Regions from separate parts of the Pseudoduganella sp. jia 9 genome, predicted to be linked through region 2. Evidence: predicted binding sites of a transcription regulator. Region 2 holds the regulator's gene; each other region holds the start of a gene.
What was found. The regulator sigma-54, encoded in region 2, starts transcription at its own class of promoters, with help from an activator protein. The targets are predictions, from matches to a motif close to TGGCANGNAANCTGCTTT.
Positions count from the first base shown of each region.

Region 1 (4,208 bases), on a different contig from region 2:
GGCCACCAGCGACGTGGCCGTCTCGATATTGATCGTCATGAATAGCTCGAACGGCCGGGCGACCTCCTCGAGTTCGCGAACGATCGTCGCGACCAGTGCGCCATCCATCGGCAGCGCCGGATTGATGAAGATCAGGCCGCAGTTTGTCCTGTCGAGCTGCGTGGCGGGCAGATCGCTGCGGCCGAACCGCCACAGCAAGTTGTCGATTGCTGCATCGGTCGGCTGGCCGAGCGCCAGCACATGCAGGGGGCGGATCGCGGCGATGGCCGCGGCGTTCGCCCGCGCGCTGCGCAGGAAACGCAACGCATGCATCACCCGGTAGCCCAGCCCCAGCTTTTCCTCGGTCAGCACGCGCACTGTCGCGATATCGCCGACCCGGCGCCGCACTTCGGCCAGGTTCACACGCACCTGGGCTGCCGAGCCGGTGATCGCGCCGAGGCTCGTCCAATCGCCCTTTGCGATCAGCGCCAGCGCCTCCTTCGCTTCCGCGGCAGCCGCTGCCGGCGTGCGGCCGCATTGCTCCTCGAGATAAGTGGTGATGCCATACATCAGTGAAGCATGGCTGCGTTGGCGGTTGCCGATGTGCGTGACCGATTCCATCACGCCTTCCCGCTTCAGCTCGGCGAGCCGGTCGATGAATGCGCCGAGCTGCGCCCCATCGCGCAGCCCGAGCGATACGGCCACGGCCTTGGGACGCCTGGGCACGAGGCGAAAACAGGCGCTTGTTACGATGCCGCAATTACCCTGGAAAAACAGGCCATCCAGGATCGGACCCAGACCATACGGATGACTGTGAGCCAGGGGCGAGGATTCGCCGAGGCGACGAAAGCCGGTCTTGATCAGTTCACCCGTGCCGGTGACGACTTCCAGTCCGAACAAGTCTTCCTTGCGCGGGCCGAAGTAACCCACGCCGCGGTCCAGCGCATTGCCGATGATGCTGGTTTCGCGGGCGGAGCCCGTCACGTTGAAGGACAGGTCCGGATGATGCCGCTGCAGCCACTCGTACAGCGCCTGCTGGGTAACGCCCGGCTCGATCACCGCGACCGGGTGGCCGCGCGAAATCTCGGCCGCATTGCGGATCGACGTCATCCTGGCGAGATCAAGCTGGATATCGGTGGGACGAACGGGCGACGCGCCCCCGTAGCCGAAGTTGAGTCCGGTCGAGACCGGGTTGATCGTCCAGCCCGCGCGATTGGCGAGCCGGACAATGCGCTGCACCTGTGCAGAAGTGCGCGGCCGCAGCACGCGCCCGCCCGCCCGGGCCAGTCCGGTGACATTCGAAGTATCGGCGGTGAGTCTCGGCATGGAAGTTCCAATGGAAAAAGCCCGGGCATGCCCGGGCTTGCTGGAGCGGAAATGCCCCCGGTATTATTGCAGACGTTTGCGGCGTGCGGCCACACCCATGGCCAGCAGGCCCAGACCGACGAGCAACAGCGATTCCGGTTCCGGAACGGCGTTCAGCTGGATCGACGAGTTCGACGCTTGCGTGATGACGAGGCTGTAGGTGTTGTCCGCGAACAGGGTTGCCACTTCGGAGAGCACCGTGCCGGAGCTGTCAAACGTATCGGTTTCCGATGCGGCGCCAGCCAGCAGGCCACGGTTCAGCTGTGCAGGCGACCATTGCAGTACCAGTTCACCGGTGGTGGTATTGGTCAGTGTCAGGCTGAAGGTGATACCGGCGGTGGCAACGGAGTCGGCGTTTGCCGGCAGCAGCGGGTCGATGAACACGCGCACGAAGGAGTCATAGGTCAGCGCGAAGCCCAGTTGGGCCGTTTCAGCCACGACGAAGTCGGTGGTAACCGACACACCGTTCTGGATCGTGGCATTGGCGCCGCCGACTGCGTTGGCGGAATCAGCGGAAGAGTCAGCACGCGTCAGGCCGCTTGCACCGCCGGCCAGCGCGTTACCGGAAATATCCATGTCGCCCAGAGCGAAATTACCCACGTTTTGCGTGAAGTTCGCTGAGGTGTTGTTCTCGGCACTGCCACCATAGATACCGTTGATCGTTGCAGGGGCGCACGACGGGCCAGCGCAACGGTAGGCGACGTCCACTGCCGCGGTAGAGCCATCGGTCTCGATGTCGGTGATACTGCCCTGACCAGCACCTGCGCCCACTGCGCCGTTGTAGTTCGAGTTCGCGGTACCAGTGCGCGCATCACGGGTGATGGTGATTTCGCCAGCCAGCGGGCTCGGCTGGCCGTTGGCGCCAACGACCAGCAGTTGCGAAACGGACAGGTCCGCCATGGCGGCGACGCCTGCAAATGCCGGCGCGGCAGCGCCGAAAGCCGAAAGAACGACTGCGGCGAGCAGTGATTTGAGTTTCATGATTTCTCCAGGAAATAATCGGTTGGTCTTGCCTCAGTGCTATTAAGCATGGATCGTGCCAGAATAAATGTTTTAGCAAAATCAACCAGTTATATGAATGGCTTGCGCTTTCGCAAATTCACTGTAAAGTTTTTCGACAGCCCCATTGGCGTATTCCCCGCACTGCGACTTATTCGGACTCAACGTAGTACTTGATTTATCGCAAAATTCCATGAGTTTGACCTATGGAATCGTCAGCGCCTCGAGACTTCCGGAATGCTGGATCGTTGAAACCCAGACAGGCACAGCGCGAGTCGGCTGGCGCGACTGACGGTCACAAGGCGAATGCTGGACGCCCGCCGAGCGGGAAGGATGCTTTTATTTTCTGGATGGTTCGACGTGCGCCGCATCCGGTATTTTTCCCAACTTGAGCAGGTAATAATTCCCGCTGCGGCGCAGCGAACCCTCGTGCGGCCATACCGGCATCTGCGCGAACTGGCTGGCGAGCGCGCTGCGCACGGCTGGCGGCGCCGGACGGACAGCGTCGAAGCCAAGCACACGCAGGTACGCCGTAATACGCTTGAGGTTGCCTTTATCCCAGCCAAAGAAGGAGCCGCGGGTCACGCTGGTCTGGGCGGCGGCAAACAGGGACACGCGTTCCTCCGGACCATAACCATAGGCATCGAGCCAGATCGGTGCGCCGGCCGCATCCGCGCCGCGCAGCACCAGCAGGCGGCGGCCAATCTCGAAGCCCATGAAGCGGTCCTGTTGCTGTACCAGGGTCGCGGTGGCGATGTATTGCGAAGTCAGGTTGACGATTTGCAGCTGAAACAGGGCGAATACCACGAGACCGGCAATCCAGGCGACACCACGCTGGCAAGTAAACGCCAGCAGCGCGCACAGCCACATCACATAAGGCAAGGCGACCATTGCGCGCAACGGCAAGCCCGTCGGGCCAGTTAGCAAGCACAGCAGGAAAGGCGTGCCCAGCAGACCAGCGAACAGCAACAGATTCGGCAGCGCCACGCCAGGCCGCGCACGGGCGACCGCGATCGCCGCACAGGCAAGCGCCACCGCGGCGGCCGGCATTGCCGCACCAAACAGCGCGGCAGAGCCGGAATAGATCGCCCACGCCTGCAAGGCGGTCGAGCCGACCAGCCAATAAGGCGCCTTCCAGTTGTCGAGATTGATGAAGCCTGCGACGTATTCCGGCTCGGTGCCGGAGACACCCAGCGCAAGCTTGTTCAACACGAAATACAGCACCGCCCCGGCAATCAGGCAGACGCCGCCGTAAAAAAGCTGCGCCGCTGTCTGTCGCCATGGGAACGGGCCGGTTCCTTCGATCGACCGGCGCAAGGCCACGCCGATCGTCCCGCAGGCAAACAGCAGCAACAAGGTCTGGTAGGCACCGGCACACAGCGCCAGCAATAGCCCGATGGCCAGCAGCCGGCCGGCCTTGCGGCGTGAAAAACGGCGCAGCTGTGCGTTCGCTGTCGCTTCCGCATACAGCGACAGCGCGGCGGCCACCAGCAGGAAGCCGATGCCGGTGGCCGGCACATTGGCCGAGAATTCCTCGATCAGCCACCATGTCGGATAGGTGACGAACAGGCAGCAGGCCGCGTAAACAGGCCAGCCCGGCGCCAGGCCATGGGCACGCACCAGCAGCATCTGCGCCAGCGCCAGCATGATCGCCAGGAACAGGTAAGGACTGAACGGAATCGACGACTGCGGGAAAAGCAGAGTCTCGACCAGGTAGGTGGTGAAGCGGCCCTGGGCAATCCAGATCTCGCTGCTGGAACGCACCGCCGCCAGTTCATCATCGATGGACGGAGAGTAATTCGCCAGGAAATAACTATTCGCCAGGGCGCCGATCATCATCAGAAGCAGCAGTTCCCGCCAACTGA
Region 1 is NZ_JBUPWE010000001.1:248,106-252,313, reverse strand. It holds gene ACY34H_RS01155 (FAD-binding oxidoreductase) at 1-1,305, opposite strand, end outside; gene ACY34H_RS01150 (EDSAP-1 family PEP-CTERM protein) at 1,369-2,325, opposite strand; gene ACY34H_RS01145 (glucosyltransferase domain-containing protein) at 2,683-4,208, opposite strand, start outside.
Region 1: ACY34H_RS01150 (EDSAP-1 family PEP-CTERM protein) is a predicted target of sigma-54. The motif match lies at 2,369-2,386, and genes of this name have one in related genera.

Region 2 (4,208 bases):
GCGCGTTCTGCGCGAACGGGTGATCGTCGCGGCGCAGCGAGGCGACGATGTCGGTCACCGAACGGTGCGCGAAATGGTCGTCGATCAGTGCACGGTGCGCCTGCAGTTCCGATGCGCCCGCCTCCCCGCGGAGCGGCCGGGCGAACATGGCGACCGCTTCGCGCAGTCCGGCACCGGCGGTGGACCCCACCAGGTCGGCCAGCAGCGGCAGCTCGGGGGCGGGAACGTAATGATCGGCCAGGCCGCAGTACAGCGCATCGGCAGGACCGATCATCAGCGCCGTGAGCGCCAGGTAAACGCCCAGCTTGCCGGGCGCACGCGCCAGGAAATAGCTGCCACCCACGTCGGGAAACAGCCCGATGTTCACCTCGGGCATCGCCAGCCGGGTGCGGTCGGTTGCCACGCGCACGCCGCATTGCGGTCCGCCCTGCGCGATGCCCATGCCGCCGCCCATCACCACGCCGTCCATCACGGCCACGTAGGGTTTCGGAAAGCAATGCACGAGGTAATTCAGCGCATATTCCTCGGTAAAGAAATCTTCGATCAGGGCACTGCCGCGCTGCGGCGTGGCGCTGCCGGCGGCATGGAAGAAGCGGACGTCGCCGCCCGCGCACAGCGCCCTGTCGGAGCTGCTGCGGATGACAACGGCGGCAACGTCCTCGTCGTCGCGCCAGGCCAGCAACGCGCCCGTGATCGCCCGGATCATCTCGAGCGACAGCGCGTTCAACGCCTTCGGCCGGTCGAGTGTGATGAAGCCGGTGCCGTTACGCACCTTGATATGGACGTGGTCGGTCATGGTGTCTCGCATCGTTGTCGTTATTGGCCTCATTCTAGCCATGGATGCGAACCATGTGGGATAAACGTGGGATGTACGCAAGACCTGTGTGCAGGGCGCGCATGCAGGCGCCACATATAACAAAGGGCGCATCGTGCGCCCTTGTGTTGCAGCAGTCGAGGGACTGCGACCTGCGACCGTCGTTATGCGGTCGACGCGGGATTTTCGGTCTCGCTCAGGTACTTGATGGTTTCATGATTGTGGTTCTGCACTTTATCCTTGTGCTTCATGACCTGGCGGTCCAGCTTGTCGATCAGCGTGTCGATGGCCGCATAAAGATCCTGCGCGACGCTTTCGACGAACACGGTCTTGCCCGACATCCGCAGGTTGATCTCCGCTTTCTGTCTTTTCTCTTTCTCGGTGAGATTATCTACACTCAGGATCACACTGACATCGATCAACTGATCGAAATGGCGTCTGACGCGTTCCAGCTTGTTCTGCACATATTCGCGAATGGCAGGGGTAACGTCGATATGGTGTCCACTGATGGTCAGATTCATACACACACTCCTAAAGAAGATATTACAGGTTCGTGCGTTCTCCACCAAGCAAGTAAGGCGGCGCAGAGGAACCCAAGCACTACCAGGATTTGCTGCCAGGGTTTTGCTTACAGGGATTTGCGGAGGCTGACCGGGGGAATTTTCAATGCTTCGCGATATTTGGCAACAGTGCGTCGCGCAATCACCATGCCTTGTTCACCCAGCATGTCCGCAATCTTACTGTCGGATAAAGGGTTCTTAGGGTCTTCGGCTCCTGTGAATTGCACGATCAGCGCCCGGATCGCAGTCGAGGATGCTTCCCCGCCAGCTTCGGTTGCCACGTGGCTGCCAAAAAAATACTTCAACTCAAACATGCCATGCGGAGTCAGCATATATTTTTGAGTTGTTACCCGAGAGATAGTGCTCTCGTGTAGGCCCAGTGTATCAGCTATTTCACGCAACACAAGGGGTCTCATTGCCACCGCGCCATGCGAGAAAAAGTTCTTCTGGCGCTCGACGATGGCCTGGGCCACGCGCAGGATCGTGTCGAAGCGCTGGCGCATATTCTTGATCAGCCACTTGGCTTCCTGCAGCTGGGCATTCATCTGGGTTTCACCCTTGCCCTGCTTGAGCAGGCTGGCGTACAGCGCGTTGACGCGCAGGCGGGGCATCACATCGTTGTTCAATGTGACGATCCAGCCATTGCGCCCCCGCTTCACCACCACATCCGGTACCACGTAGTCTGACACGTCGGCCGCGAACGCGGCGCCCGGATGCGGGTTGCACTGGCGGATCACCGCCTGCGCCTCGCGCAAGTCTTCGTCGTCGCAATCGAGTGCCTTCTTCAGCTTGTTGAAGTCGCGCTGGGCGAACCATTGCAGGTGGTTTTCAACGATGCACAGGGCCATGCGCCGCGTCACCAGCGGCACATTCGGCATGCGCCGGATCTGCAGGGCCAGGCATTCGGATGCACTGCGCGCGCCGATGCCCGCCGGGTCGAAGCTCTGCAACATCTTCAGCGCGGTACGCAATTCGTCGGTCTCGATTTCCAGTTCTTCCGGCAGCCGCGCGTGGATCTCCTCCAGGCTCTCCTCGAGGTAGCCGTTGTCGTCGAGCGCATCGATGATCAGCTCCACCAGTGCCCGGTCGCGCGATTCGAGCACGGTCACGCGCATCTGCTCCATCAGGTGCTCGCGCAGGCTGCGGTGGCTCGCTTCGAGCTGGGGGCGGGCATCGTCGTCGTCCGGGCCCTTGCCGCTGCCCGCACTGCTCCAGTCGGTATCGCCGGTGCCGGCATCGAGCCCCTCGCCACCGCCATCGAACGGCTCGGGTTCGGGCGTCGCCGGCGCATCCTGCGGTGGCCCGCCTTCCGGTGGCGCTTCGCCGGGGGCCTGCGCGGTGTTGATGGCACCGTCACCCAGCAGGCGCACCGAGCGGTCGAGCGGGTCGTCGAGCCGCTCGAGCAGCGGATTATCGGTCAGCAGCTGTTCCAGTTCCTGGTGCAGCTCCAACGTGGACAATTGCAGCAGCCGGATCGACTGCTGCAATTGCGGCGTCAGCGCGAGGTGCTGGGAAGTGCGCAGTTGCAAAGACTGTTTCATAGCTGATTAATGCCCGGTCACATGCGGAAATGTTCACCCAGATATACCCGGCGTACGGACTCGTCGGCAATGATATCGTCGGGTCGGCCGGAGGCCAGTACGCTGCCCTGATTGATGATATACGCCCGGTCGCAGATGCCCAGCGTTTCGCGCACGTTATGATCCGTGATCAACACGCCGATGCTGCGCTCCTTCAGGAAGCGCACGATGCGCTGGATCTCGATCACGGCGATCGGGTCGACACCGGCAAACGGTTCGTCCAGCAGCACGAAGCGGGGGTTGGTCGCCAGCGCACGGGCGATCTCCACGCGGCGCCGTTCGCCGCCGGACAGCGACAGCGCCGTGTTCTCGCGCAGCTTCTCGATCTGCAGGTCGGCCAGCAGCGCGTTCAGGCGTTCGTCGATCGCCGCCTTGCCCAGCGGCTTGCCGTCGACCTTCTGGATCTCCAGCACGGCGCGGATGTTCTCTTCCACGGTCAGCTTGCGGAACACCGACGCTTCCTGCGGCAGGTACGACAGGCCGAGGGTGGCGCGCTTGTGGATCGGCAGGCTGGAGATGTCGGTGCCGTCGAGGTCGATGGTGCCGGCGTCCGACGCGACCAGGCCCACGATCATGTAGAACGACGTGGTCTTGCCGGCACCGTTCGGCCCCAGCAGGCCGACCACTTCGCCGCACGCCACCTGCAACGACACGTCATGCACCACCTGGCGCTTGCCGTAGCTCTTTTGCAGGCCGCGCACGATCAGCGTGCTGCTGCAGTTTTCCTGCACTTGCGCCATTTAATTCCCCGCTGCCGGCGCGGCCGGCGGTTGCGTTGCGGACGGCGCCGCCGGTGCGGTGCGCTTCGGCTGGATCACCATGGTGCCGCGCCCGGCGCCCGGCTTGTCGGCGCCGCTGCTGGTATTGCGCACGCTGAAGAACTCGCGGCGGCTGTCGTACGAGATGAATTCGCCCTCGACCTCATCGCTCGGCTTGCTGCCTTCCAGGCGGCGGATCTTCGCCTTCGAGTACATCTTCACCAGCTCGGCCTTCTCGTCGTACTCGATGCGGTCGGCTTCGCCTTCCATCCACTGGTCGCCTTCGCCGTCGCGCTTCTGGCGGAACGTGACCTTCTTGCCGCCGCCGGTCAGCGTGGCCAGCTGGTAACCGTCCGGCGTGTAGGTAACCACCGCCTTGTCGGCCTTCATCCGCAGCGTGCCGCGCGTGAGCGTCACGTCGCCGGTGAATGTATAGACCTGCTTGACGTCGTCCGCATCGAGGCGTCCGTAATTGATCTCGGTAGGCTTGTACGAA
Region 2 is NZ_JBUPWE010000004.1:289,275-293,482, forward strand. It holds gene ACY34H_RS06195 (enoyl-CoA hydratase/isomerase family protein) at 1-796, opposite strand, end outside; gene hpf (ribosome hibernation-promoting factor, HPF/YfiA family) at 979-1,335, opposite strand; gene ACY34H_RS06205 (RNA polymerase factor sigma-54) at 1,443-2,915, opposite strand; gene lptB (LPS export ABC transporter ATP-binding protein) at 2,933-3,694, opposite strand; gene lptA (lipopolysaccharide transport periplasmic protein LptA) at 3,695-4,208, opposite strand, start outside.

Region 3 (4,208 bases), on a different contig from region 2:
CACGTTATAAACCAGCTCGTTCCAGCTGGCCGCCGGATGGATGTTCACCTCGATCACGCCGGGATCGGGCGTCACGCTGAGTAGTTTTATGCGCGGGTCGCGCGGCGGCGCGTAGCCTTCGATGCGCAGCTTCATCGCCAGCTTGGCCGCGGTGCGTTCGACGGCGCTCACCAGCGCCAGGTAATCCTCGATGCGTTTCAGCGGCGGCATGAACACGTACAGCCGGCCGGCACGCACTTCGACGCACAGCGCGGTGTGGATCACGTCGCGCGATGCCGGTTCGGCCGGCCGGGGTGGCCGGATCGGTTCGACGACCGGCCTGCGCGCCTTGTCCGCCGCTTTGTCAGTAGGAGCCTTGCCCGCGGCCAGGCCCAGGATCGGACGCTTCTCCTTTTCCTTCTTGCGTTCCTCGACCGGCAGCGCGGCGCGTGGCGCGAACGGGTCGACGTCGTATTCGTCCTCGCGTTCTTCCGGCAGCACCCATGGCAGCGTGGCCAGCGGCAGCCGCAGGCCGATCGGCGAATCGCCTTCGATCAGGTACAGGTTCTCGCGCCGGATCGGCCACGGCGACGTTTGCCAGACGGTGCCGATCATGGCCGGATCGTAGTCCTTGGCCTTCAGCGGCAGCACGTAGCCGGCCACCTCGCCCAGGCCGCGTTCGAGCAGGCGGGCCAGGCGGCGGCGTTCTTCCGGCGCGGTGAGGTCGGCGTCCAGCGGATCGAGATTGCGCGGCAGCGCCTGCTCGCGCTGTGCCTGCAGCAGCACGTCCTCGTAGGCCGGGATGGCGCTGTTGGAGGGCAGGGCGAGCGATTTCACCAGCTCTGTCGTGAAACGGCCGGCATCGTCGGGGCCATAGCCGTCGTCGATGTGTTCATCCGAGAACAGCGAGGCGTCGAGCCACATCGGCTGGCCGTCGATGCGCCAGTAGATATTCAGGGCCCAGCGCGGCAGCGGTTCGCCCGGGTACCACTTGCCCTGGCCGTAGTGCAGCATGCCGCCCGGCGCAAAGTGGTTTTTCAACCGGTGCATCAGATTGCCCGCCAGCTCGCGCTTCTTGTCGCCGTGGGCCTGGGTGTTCCATTCGGGGCCGTCCATGTCGTCGATCGACACGAAGGTCGGCTCGCCGCCCTGGGTCAGGCGCACGTCCTGGGCCTTCAGGTCCGCATCGACCTGCTGGCCGAGGCGGTCGATCTTCTGCCAGTCCGCTTCCGTGTACGGTTTTGTCACGCGCGGGTCTTCGTGGATGCGCGTGACCGTCATCTCGTGGAAGAACGTGACTTCGGCCTTGTCCGTGAAGCCGGAAACCGGCGCCGCCGACGAGGGCAGGGCGGTACAGGCCAGCGGAATGTGGCCTTCGCTGGCCAGCATGCCGGAGGTGGGGTCGAGCCCGATCCAGCCGGCGCCGGGGATGTACACCTCGGTCCACGCGTGCAGGTCCGTGAAATCGACGTCGGTGCCGCTTGGGCCGTCGAGTGCTTCCTGGTCGGCGCGCAGCTGGATCAGGTAGCCGGACACGAAGCGTGCCGCCAGGCCCATCTCGCGCAGGATCTGCACCAGCAGCCAGCCGGTGTCGCGGCACGAGCCGGAACGCTTCTGCAGCGTTTCATCCGGCGCCTGCACGCCGGGCTCCATGCGCAGCAGGTAGGCGATGTCGCGCTGCAGGCGCTGGTTGACGGCGACCAGGAAGTCGTTGGTGCCCATCGGCTTGGCCAGCAGGTCGCGGCGTGCCGCGGTCACCCATTCCATTACCAGCGGGCTGGAAGGTTCCGTCTGCAGGTAGGCGCTCAGTTCGGCCGTCAGCTGCGGCGGGTAGGCGAACGGGAAAGTCTCCGCATACTTCTCGACAAAGAAGTCGAACGGATTGATGACGGTCATGTCGGCCACCAGGTCGACCGTGAAGTCGAGCGTGTCCGATTTTTCGGGGAAGACAAAGCGGCCGATGTAGTTGCCGTACGGGTCCTGCTGCCAGTTGATGAAGTGTTCCTGCGGCGTGACCGACAGCGAATACGACAGGATCGGCGTGCGCGCGTGCGGCGCCGGACGCAGGCGCACTTCATGGGGGGACAGGCTGACCAGGCGGTCATAGCGGTAACTGGTCTTGTGGTGCAGCGCGATACGGATAGCCATGCGGGAGTGCCTTTCGAAAGGGGCGCGGTATGAGATGCATCAAGCATGATTCGTACCTGCAATAAAGGCAATCTATTTGGAGCGGGGTGGGGTGGGGGCAGGGGTGTTGGATGCGCGCGTTAGCGGTGGAGTCTCAGGGGTCTGTCCCCGGTAAGTGTTGGCCGCCAGCCCGGTAGTTGGCGTTTTGAGGGGACTGACCCCAGTTTTTGCCAGCGCACTCGACATGCGAACAACACCGGGGTCAGTTCCCTCAAAAAGCCGCTGGCAAGCACGCAGGCCAACACTTACCGGGGACAGACCCCTGCGGCTCGACCGCTGTCATTACATGGACGTCTTACCCCTGGCACGTTTCTTGTTAGCACTCTTGCTACGAGGAGGAATCGATGCCGAACTTTTACGATGAAATGTATTCCACCGAGGCAACCGTGCGCCCGCACTACCAGGCGTTCGCGGACTGGCTGGCGTTGCAGCCACCCGGCCAGATCGACCAGAAGCGCACCGAAGCCGAGTTGATCTTCCAGCGCGTGGGCATCACGTTTGCCGTGTATGGCGACACCGCCGGCAAGGAGCGCCTGATTCCGTTCGATATCATCCCGCGCGTGATCCACGCCGCCGAGTGGGCCAAGCTGCAGGCCGGCCTGGTGCAGCGGGTCACCGCGCTGAACCGCTTCCTGCACGACATCTATCATGGCCAGGAAATCCTCCAGGCGGGCATCATCCCGCGCGAGCAGATCCTTAACAATGCACAGTACCGCCCGGCCATGCAGGGCGTCGACGTGCCTGCCGATATCTATGCGCACATTGCCGGCGTCGATATCGTGCGGGCCGGGGAGGGCGAGTTCTATGTGCTGGAAGACAATTTGAGGGTGCCGTCCGGCGTCTCCTACATGCTGGAAAACCGCAAGATGATGATGCGGCTGTTCCCGGCGCTGTTCGCCAGCAACCGGGTGGCGCCGGTCGACCATTATCCCGACCTGCTGCTCGATAACCTGCGCACCGTGGCGCCGCTGGGCAGCGCCGATCCGACCGTGGTCGTGCTGACGCCCGGCATGCACAACTCGGCCTATTTCGAGCATGCGTTCCTGGCCCAGCAGATGGGCGTGTCGCTGGTGCAGGGGCAGGACCTGTTCGTCAAGGACGAAACCGTGTGGATGCGCACCACGCGCGGCGCGCGGCGGGTCGACGTCATCTACCGCCGCATCGACGACGACTATCTCGATCCGCGCGCGTTCCGGGAAGAGTCCACGCTGGGCGTGCCCGGCCTGATGGAAGCGGTGCGCGCCGGCCGGGTGGGCCTGGCCAACGCGATCGGCACCGGAGTGGCCGACGACAAGTCGATCTACCCCTACGTGCCCGACATGATCGAGTTTTATCTGGGCGAAAAACCGATCCTCAATAACGTTCCTACTTACCAGTGCAGGAAGAAGGAAGACCTGGCCTACACGCTGGCGCACCTGCCCGAGCTGGTGGTGAAGGAAGTGCACGGCGCCGGCGGCTACGGCATGCTGGTCGGCCCGGCGTCGACGGGCGCCCAGGTCGAGGCGTTCCGCGAGCGGCTGCTGGCCAACCCGGCGGGCTACATCGCCCAGCCCACGCTGGCGCTGTCGGCCTGCCCGACGTACGTGGAGTCGGGCGTCGCGCCGCGCCATATCGACCTGCGGCCGTTTGTCCTGTCGGGCAAGACGGTGACGATGGTGCCGGGCGGGCTCACCCGCGTGGCGCTGCAGGAAGGCTCGCTGGTGGTGAATTCGTCGCAGGGCGGCGGCACCAAGGACACCTGGATACTGGAGAACTGACATGCTGAGCCGCACCGCAGATCATTTGTTCTGGATGGCCCGCTACACCGAACGGGCCGAGAACACCGCCCGCATGCTCGACGTGCGCGTGCAGTACTCGCTGATGCCGCAATCGCCGCTGGCCGTGCAGCAGGGCTGGCGCACCATGCTGGGCGTGTCGGAACTGGAAAGCCAGTTCGACGCCAAGTACGGCGCGCTGACGCAGAAGGAAGTCATCGACTTCATGGTGCGCGATCCGGACAATCCTTCGTCGATCGCCAGCTGCCTGACGGCGGCGCGCGAGAA
Region 3 is NZ_JBUPWE010000017.1:43,585-47,792, reverse strand. It holds gene ACY34H_RS22425 (transglutaminase family protein) at 1-2,127, opposite strand, end outside; gene ACY34H_RS22420 (circularly permuted type 2 ATP-grasp protein) at 2,511-3,923, shown strand; gene ACY34H_RS22415 (alpha-E domain-containing protein) at 3,925-4,208, shown strand, end outside.
Region 3: ACY34H_RS22425 (transglutaminase family protein) is a predicted target of sigma-54. The motif match lies at 2,168-2,185, and genes of this name have one in related genera.